2 linked regions of the Leisingera sp. NJS204 genome follow. The main gene of each other region encodes a partner of the protein of the gene in region 2 in a complex. Links are inferred from orthologs where the notes say so. Each region holds a gene or a part of one and is shown on either strand. Other genes may lie near its edges.

Region 1 (3,921 bases), 3.8 Mb from region 2 along the record:
AAGACTCGCCCGGTTTTGGCCGGGGGATCTGCGGGCGCGGGAGCGTTTGCCTGTGTCTTTTCTGGAAACCGCAGTTGCCAAACGCAAAAAAACCGCATCAAATGATGCGGTTTTCTGCGTGTCGCTGTGTCGGATCTTAGCCCTGGCGCGCTTTGAACTTGCGCTGGGTCTTGTTGATCACGTAAACGCGGCCCTTGCGGCGCACAACCCGGCAATCGCGGTGCCGGTTCTTCAGCGAACGGAGCGAGTTCTTGACCTTCATGGTCTCTCTCCTTGTCTGCGGCGCGAACCAGCGCCTGGGTTAGCGGGTGGCCTGGCCGGAGCCGAAGCCGTGAATGAATGGTGGGCGATACAAGGATCGAACTTGTGACCCCTTCGATGTCAACGAAGTGCTCTACCGCTGAGCTAATCGCCCACTCTGGCCTGCGCGCCGTCCTGCCCCTTAGAAGTGAAAGGGGCGCGGGGTGCCGCGCCGGTGAGGGGGTCTATAAATAGAGTCGCTCAGGGGTGCAAGAGCTTTTGACCGCAGAAATTTCCGCGATATGCTGTTTCTTGCACAAGAAGCACCGGAGCAAGGATGCCTGATACAGCGTTTTCCGTGATTTCACCGCAGAAACTGGCGTCCTCCGTGGTTTTTGCCTCTCCGCACAGCGGCACAGACTATTCCGATTCCTTTCTGGCCCAGTCGATTCTGGGGCGAAAAGAGATCCGCAGCTCGGAGGACGCCTTTGTAGACCGGCTGTTTAAGGCCGCGCCAGAGTTTGGATCACCGCTGCTGATGGCAGTCAAACCGCGTGCCTACCTGGATCTGAACCGGTCTCCGGATGAGCTGGATCCGGCGGTGATCGAAGGGGTGCAGCGGCGCGGGCAGAATCCGCGGGTGGCGTCCGGCCTTGGGGTGATTCCCCGGGTGGTGGCCAATGGCCGTGCCATTTACCGCGGCAAACTGCCGGCGACGGAAGCAGAGCAGCGGATCAGATGCTGCTGGCACCCCTACCACCAAGCGCTGAAGGGGCTTCTGGAGCAGGCGCATCAGCATTTCGGCCAAGCGATTCTGGTCGATTGCCATTCGATGCCGCATGAGGCGATCGACACCATGGTTCCGTGCAAGGGCGGCAAACCCGAAGTGGTGCTGGGCGACCGCTTCGGCGCCGCAGCTGATAGCAGCGTTGTGGACCGGATCGAGGCTGCCTTTGCTGCGGCCGGGCTGAACGTTGCCCGCAACACGCCGTTTGCCGGTGCCTATATCGCCCAGACCTATGGCCGCCCATCGCGGCGGCAGCACGCGGTTCAGATCGAAATAGACCGGGCATTGTATATGGATGAAGCTAAAATCCGGCCCAACGGGAACTTTGAACCGCTGCAGCAGCTGTTGCGCCAAGTGATTGCCGAGATTGCGGCGATTGGGCGTGAGGAGCTGCCGCTGGCGGCGGAGTAAGAAGAAAACGCCTGCGCGGCTCAGCGCAACGCGCGGCCTTTCAGAATCGCGCTATCACCAAATCGCTTGCGGATGGCATCGGTGGCGCGTTCAGCCTCGGCCCGCTTGCCGGCCTGCGGATCCAGCAGGTCGCCGGTTTCGTCGGCTTGCGACTCGGGCACGAGCTCAGAGATGCCGCAGCCCAGCAGCCGGTAGGGTCCTTGGTCACCCGCCTGGTCCAAAAGGTTGCGTGCGGTGCGGTAAATGCGGTCGGCGATCTGGGTGGGGCTGCGCAGTGTCAACCGCCGGGTCAATGCGGAATGATTGGCGCGTTTCAGTTTGAGAGTGACAACCCGGCCTGCAAGTTCCCGCGCCTTGGCACGGTCGGAAACCTGTTCTGCAAGCCGCCACAGATGGCCATCCAGAATGTCTATGCTGGCGGTGTCTTCAAAAAACGTGGTTTCTTTGGAAATTGATTTAACGGGGGCATTGGCCGAAACCCGGCGCCGGTCCTGGCCGCGGGCCAGGTGCCAGAGCCGGTCCCCCATGGAGCCGAAGCGGCTGTGCAGGGCCTCGCGGTCCCAACGCAAAAGGTCCGAGAATGTGCGGATGCCCGCCTTTTCCAGACTTGCCTGGGCGGCGGGGCCGATGCCCCAAATCAGCCGCACCGGTTTTTCGCGCAGGAAATCACCGGTTTCTGCCTTGCCAATCACCGAGAACCCGCGCGGTTTGTCGAGGTCGGAAGCAACTTTGGCCAGAAACTTATTATGTGACAGGCCGATGGAGCCGGTGACGCCCAATTCGTCCTTCATCCGTTTGACCAGCCGGGCCAGCATCACGGCGGGCGGCGCACCGTGCAGTTTTTCGGTGCCGCTGAGGTCCATGAAGGCTTCATCCAGCGACAGCGGCTCCACCTCCGGGGTGAGCTCGTTCATCATCTTGCGGATTTCGCGGCTGACCTCGACGTAGACGCTCATCCGCGGTTTGATGAACACCGCATCGGGGCAAAGTTTCAAGGCCTGGAACGTTGGCATGGCCGAGCGCACTCCGCGGATGCGGGCGACGTAGCAGGCGGTGGAGACCACACCGCGTTTGCCGCCCCCGATGATCACCGGCTTGGCGGCCAGTTCTGGATTGTCGCGCTTTTCGACGCTAGCATAAAAGGCATCGCAGTCCATATGGGCGATGGTGAGGGAAAACAGCTCTGCATGCGCCTTGATCCGCGGGCTGCCGCAATGCGGACAGCGCCGGGCGGCGGGGGTTTCTTTCAGACAGTCTCGGCAAAGGGCATACATGGCGGGGCAAGTGGCTGAATGACTGGAACGGCAAGTCTAGCTTGCGGCGGAAGGCTTGTCTTTAGCGTGGCGGGGCGCCAAGCGACAGATCATGGCACTAGGGCGAGAAAATTTTTCCGGCGCGAATGTGGCCTTGTTTCTGGGCCGGGAGCTGCGTGTCATCCTGCGTGATGACACGCCGGATATTCCACGCCCTGGGCACTGAGACCTGCCGGGCGGCAGTCGCGAGAGGAAGGAACGTCCCGAAGTATACACGCTGCGGAAGACCCGGGAAGAATTTGGCCTAGTGCTGCAGCCGGGCAGGTGAAGTTCGAAGGTGAAGGGCAGGGATGGGCGCTGATGCCGCCGGATATCTGCTGCGGGCACTCTTTGGCGGTGCCGCATCTTGCCGGACGGCTAAGGCGCTGCCTTGCGGAGTGGGCGGTCTGCATGAGGCTGAAAGAAAGATCCCCCGCTAACTAGCGGGGGGAGGTGACGGGTCTCAGGAAGAAAAGCCCGTCTGGGGAGTGTCTCAAGTCCTAGAATCGCTCAGTCGGCGGTAATTCGCAAAGTCCACGGCAGCGGGCAGAGTTTGCGGAGCTGTGTGGTGTGCTTTTGAAGGCACAGGGCAATTTGGCGCAGATTTTGCCACTCTCGGCGGATTTCTCAGTGAAATGAAGTGTTTGACGTGGCGTCACTATACTTATGAACCATGGCTCCCACTGGCGGATTGTGCATAGAGCAAAAGATTTATTTCTGCCTAATTTTTGGGCAAGAAGGCGCCTGCACTGCGCGCAGCGCAGGCAGCCTGTGCTTCTCGGTATTAATCCTGCACGCCGGCCAGCTCAGTCAGGATGGCTTCAGCCGCGGCGCGGGGGCTGTTTGCCTGCCAGATTGGACGGCCAACAACGATATGGTCGGCACCGTCAGCAATAGCGCTCGCAGGTGTCGCGACCCGTTTTTGATCGCCGAGGTCGGCACCGGCAGGGCGGACGCCGGGGGTGACGATCAGCTTGCCTTCGGCTTCGGGCAGGGCACGGATCAGGGCCGCTTCCTGCGGGCTGGCGATAACCCCGTCGGCGCCGGCGGCAAAGGCATTGCCTGCGCGTTCCAGTACCAGATCCTGCACTGCACCCTCTTTGATCAGAGCGCCGTCCAGGTCCTGGCGGTCCAGTGAGGTGAGGATGGTGACGGCGAGGATCTTGAGGTCTTTGCCGGCAGCGCCTTCCT
Region 2 (3,839 bases):
CAGATCAAAGAAACCGGGCAGAACGCCCATGTAGAACAGGATTGCCTTGGGATTGCCCAGGATCACAGCAATTCCCGCCATGAACCCGGCCCAGACGCCCGGCCGGGTGAGGGCGCGGCTTTCCTGAACCGCTTCACCCGCGTGACGGATCAGCAGCCCGCCCATGCCGAGGAACATCAGGCAGGCCAGCCAGCGCAACAAGGTCATGATGCCGGTGAATTCGGAAACCACCCAGGACATGCCGCCCACCGCCACCAGCGGCCACAGAATATCGCCGCAGGCAACCCCCAGCGCCAGCGGCCAGGCCGCCGGAAACCCGCCGGACACCGAGCGCGCCATCAGCGCCAGCCAGACCGGGCCGGGTGTCAGGAACAAGATCAGCAGCGCCCCTGCATAAAGCGACAGATCCCAAACGGTGACAGTCATTTTTGCGTCACCTCCGACCCGCTGCCGCTGTCAGAGACTTCCAGCATCTGGGCCCGGCCAGCCAGCTCGCCAAACAGCTCCGGCCCGGTGCCCGTCATCCAGGCCTGGGTTCCCAGAGTGCAGATCTCGTCATAAAGGACCGCACGGCGGCCAGCGTCCAGATGCGCGGAAACCTCATCCAAAAGCAGGATCGGCGGCGCGCCCTCGCGCTGCGATAGCGCCCGTGCATTGGCCAGGATCAGCGACACCAGCAGCGCTTTCTGCTCACCGGTCGAACAGTCCTTGGCCGGGATGCCCTTAGCCTGGTAGGTGCCGATCAAATCGGTTCTGTGCGGCCCGACAAGGGTCCGGCCCGCCGCCAGATCCCGGAACCGGCTTTCCTCCAGCGCCTCTTTGAAATCCGCCTCGGTGGACGGCATGCTGCCTTCGGATTGCAGCAGCTCCAGCTCAGCCGCGGGAAATACGGTTCCGGCTTCGGCCTGGGCAATCTGCAGCAGCTCCACCGCTTGCACGCGCGCCGCATGGATCCGGTGCCCTGAGGCGGCCATCCGCTCTTCCAGCACCCGGTACCATGCGGCATCGCGCACCTGGTCCTTCAACAACCGGTTGCGCTCGCGCATTGCCTTTTCATAGGCCAGCGAGGCCTCGGCATGGGCGGGTTCAAAGCTCAGCGCGATCCGGTCCAGAAAGCGCCGGCGGCCTTCTGCCGCTTCAATCCACAACCGGTCCATCGCCGGGATCAGCCAGACCACCCGCGCCACCTGGCCCAGCGCGATCTGGCTAGCGGGCTTATTGTCGATTTTCACCTGCCGGGCATTGCCGCCTTCGGACCAGGTTTCCACCTCATAGGCCTGCGAGGGTGCCCGCAGCTCAGCCTTCAGTTTCCACCCCAGCGCTTCGGGCTGGCGTGCCATCTCTGCCGCACTGGCCCGGCGCAGGCCCCGGCCGGGCGAGAACAGCGACACGGCTTCCAGGATATTGGTCTTGCCCGCCCCGTTATTGCCGTGAATGGCGACCGGACGCCCGTCCAAACGCAATTCCGCCCGCAAATGCGAGCGGAAATGGGACAAGGTCAGGGCAGTCAGGGCCAGCACGCGGCGCGCTCCCGTTTCATCTTTCCAAAAATACTCGCGTCCCGCCGCCCGGCGGGGGAGGCAGCGCCGTCAGGCGCTTCAGACACGCATCGGCATCACGACGTAAACAGCGCTTTGATCGCTGCCTTCGCGCATCAGGGTCGGATCGCCGGAGGAGTTGAACATGAACACAGCGTTTTCGCGGTCTACCTGGTTGGCAATTTCCAGCAAGTACTTGGCATTAAATCCGATTTCCAGGCGTTCGTCGTTATAGGCCACCGCCAGCTCTTCTTCTGCGGCACCGCTGTCAGGCGCATTGACCGACAGGATCAGACGGTCCTCTTCCAGCTGCAGCTTCACCGCGCGGGAACGTTCGGACGACACGGTTGCAACCCGGTCCACGGCCTGGGCGAACTCGGAGGCATCCACTTCCAGACGGCGGGTGTTGCCGGCCGGGATCACCCGGGTGTAGTCCGGGAAGGTGCCGTCGATCACTTTGGAGGTCAGGGTGATGTTCGGGGTGGCAAAGCGCACCTTGGTTTCCGAGACCGACACCGCGATGTCCATGTCATCGTCGTCCAGCAGTTTGCGCAGCTCACCCACGGTCTTGCGCGGCACAATCACGCCCGGCATGTCCTCGGCGCCCAGCGGCAGCTCGGCGTCGATGCGGGCCAGGCGGTGGCCGTCGGTGGCCACGGCGCGCAGAACCTTGCCGCCATCGCCCGATGACACATGCAGATAGACACCGTTCAGGTAATAGCGGGTCTCCTCGGTCGAGATTGCAAATTTCGACTTGTCGAACAGGCGGCGCAGCACTGCGGCCTTGGCTGCGAAGTTCGAGTGGTATTCCGACGAAGCCATCACCGGGAAATCCTCGCGCGGCAGGGTCGCCAGCGAGAAGTTGGAGCGGCCGGCCTCAACGGTCAGGCGCCCGGTTGCGGCGTCGGCGCTCAGTGTGACCAGCGCGCCGTCAGGCAGCTTGCGGACAATCTCGTGCAGGGTGGTGGCGGCCACGGTGGTTGCCCCGGCGCGTTCCACCTGGGCGGGGGCCTTGTCGACCACCTCGATATCCAGGTCGGTTGCGCGGAACTGGACACTGTCGCCTTCGGCTTCGATCAGCACATTCGCCAGAATCGGAATGGTGTTGCGGCGCTCGACCACCGACTGTGCCTGAGCCACAGCCTTGAGAAGCGTGCCGCGTTCGATGCTGATCTTCATGTCCCAAATCCTCTCCGTCTGGCCCCATGTCACTGGCCGGGACAAGCAACCTACCTGTTTACCCCTGCCGTACAAGGCTTTTGTGGATTTCTCCAAGGGATTCCCGGCGGGGTCAAGAGGCGGTGGGCAGCTGGGCCGTGAAACCGGAAGAAACGTTGCAGCAGAACCCGGAATTGTCCCCGCGGGGACAGAGCTGCAAAACCCAGGTTGTCCCCGTGGGGACACCTACGGAAAACGCCCCGGCGCTTGGACCGGGGCGTCATACGGAACAGGTTAAACCTTTGGAGAGGCGGCTTAGGCCTTCACCCGCTCCGATTTCGGATCATACATCGGCTTCAGCGACGCCTCGGCCTTCACTTTCACACCGCAAACGTCGATCTCGTAGGTGGAGGCCAGCACATCGGCAGCCTTTTCGCCTTCGCACGGCACGTAACCCATGCCGATGGCAGCACCCAGGGTATGGCCGTAGCTGCCGGAGCTGAGGTAGCCCACGTATTTGCCGTCACGGATGATCGGCTCGTTGTGAAACAGCAGCGGCTCGGCATCGGTCAGTTTGAACTGAACCATACGGTTTTTCGGGCCGCTCTCCTTACGCTCCAGCACTGCTGCCTTGCCGATGAAGTCGTCCTTGTCGGTCTTCACCGCAAAGCCCAGGCCTGCGTCGATCACATTGTCCTCGCAGGTGATGTCGTGGCCGAAGTGGCGGAAGCCCTTCTCGATCCGGCAGCTGTCCATCATATGCATGCCGCAAAGCTTCAGCCCCATGTCCTGGCCTGCCTCGTGCAGCGTCTCAAATGCGTGGCCTGCCATGTCGGCACCGACATAGATTTCCCAGCCAAGTTCACCCACATAGGTCACGCGGTGCACACGGGCGAGCCCCATGCCCAGCTCAATCTCCTGCGCAGTGCCAAAGGGGTTCACCTCGTTGGAAAAATCATTGGGCGAGACTTTTTGCAGCAGTTTGCGGGCGTTTGGCCCCATCACCGCCAGTACGCCTTCGCCTGCGGTCACATCAGTGATAACCACCCGGTGGTCGCCCAGATGGCGCATCATCCAGGTCTGGTCGGCCAGACGGGTCACCGCCGGGGTCACCACCAGATAGGCGGCCTCCGACAGGCGGGT

What was found. Proteins that work in one complex are often made in the same cells at the same time.
Region 1: the proteins of dnaN (region 2) and ETW24_RS00285 are in contact, whole or in part, in a solved structure (PDB 1OK7), measured with the Escherichia coli proteins. The link is inferred for Leisingera sp. NJS204 from one-to-one orthologs.

What each region holds. Positions count from the first base shown.
Region 1 is NZ_CP035417.1:58,085-62,005, forward strand. The notes cover bases 586-3,578. They hold ETW24_RS00285 (DNA polymerase IV), read right to left. Parts: upstream 2,713-3,578; coding sequence 1,459-2,712; downstream 586-1,458. Other genes in these bases: ETW24_RS00280 (N-formylglutamate amidohydrolase), read left to right, coding at 586-1,438; pyrF (orotidine-5'-phosphate decarboxylase), read right to left, coding at 3,515-3,578. In the rest of the region: ykgO (type B 50S ribosomal protein L36), read right to left, coding at 137-262; more of ETW24_RS00280, read left to right, coding at 578-585; more of pyrF, read right to left, coding at 3,579-3,921. UniProt on the Escherichia coli protein: Poorly processive, error-prone DNA polymerase involved in translesion repair and untargeted mutagenesis. Copies undamaged DNA at stalled replication forks, which arise in vivo from mismatched or misaligned primer ends.
Region 2 is NZ_CP035417.1:3,841,077-3,844,915, forward strand. Bases 659-3,569 are described here. They hold dnaN (DNA polymerase III subunit beta), read right to left. Parts: upstream 2,718-3,569; coding sequence 1,599-2,717; downstream 659-1,598. Other genes in these bases: recF (DNA replication/repair protein RecF), read right to left, coding at 659-1,520; ETW24_RS18625 (GcvT family protein), read right to left, coding at 3,012-3,569. Outside these bases: ETW24_RS18610 (LysE family translocator), read right to left, coding at 1-426; more of recF, read right to left, coding at 423-658; more of ETW24_RS18625, read right to left, coding at 3,570-3,839. UniProt on the Escherichia coli protein: Confers DNA tethering and processivity to DNA polymerases and other proteins. Acts as a clamp, forming a ring around DNA (a reaction catalyzed by the clamp-loading complex) which diffuses in an ATP-independent manner freely and bidirectionally along dsDNA.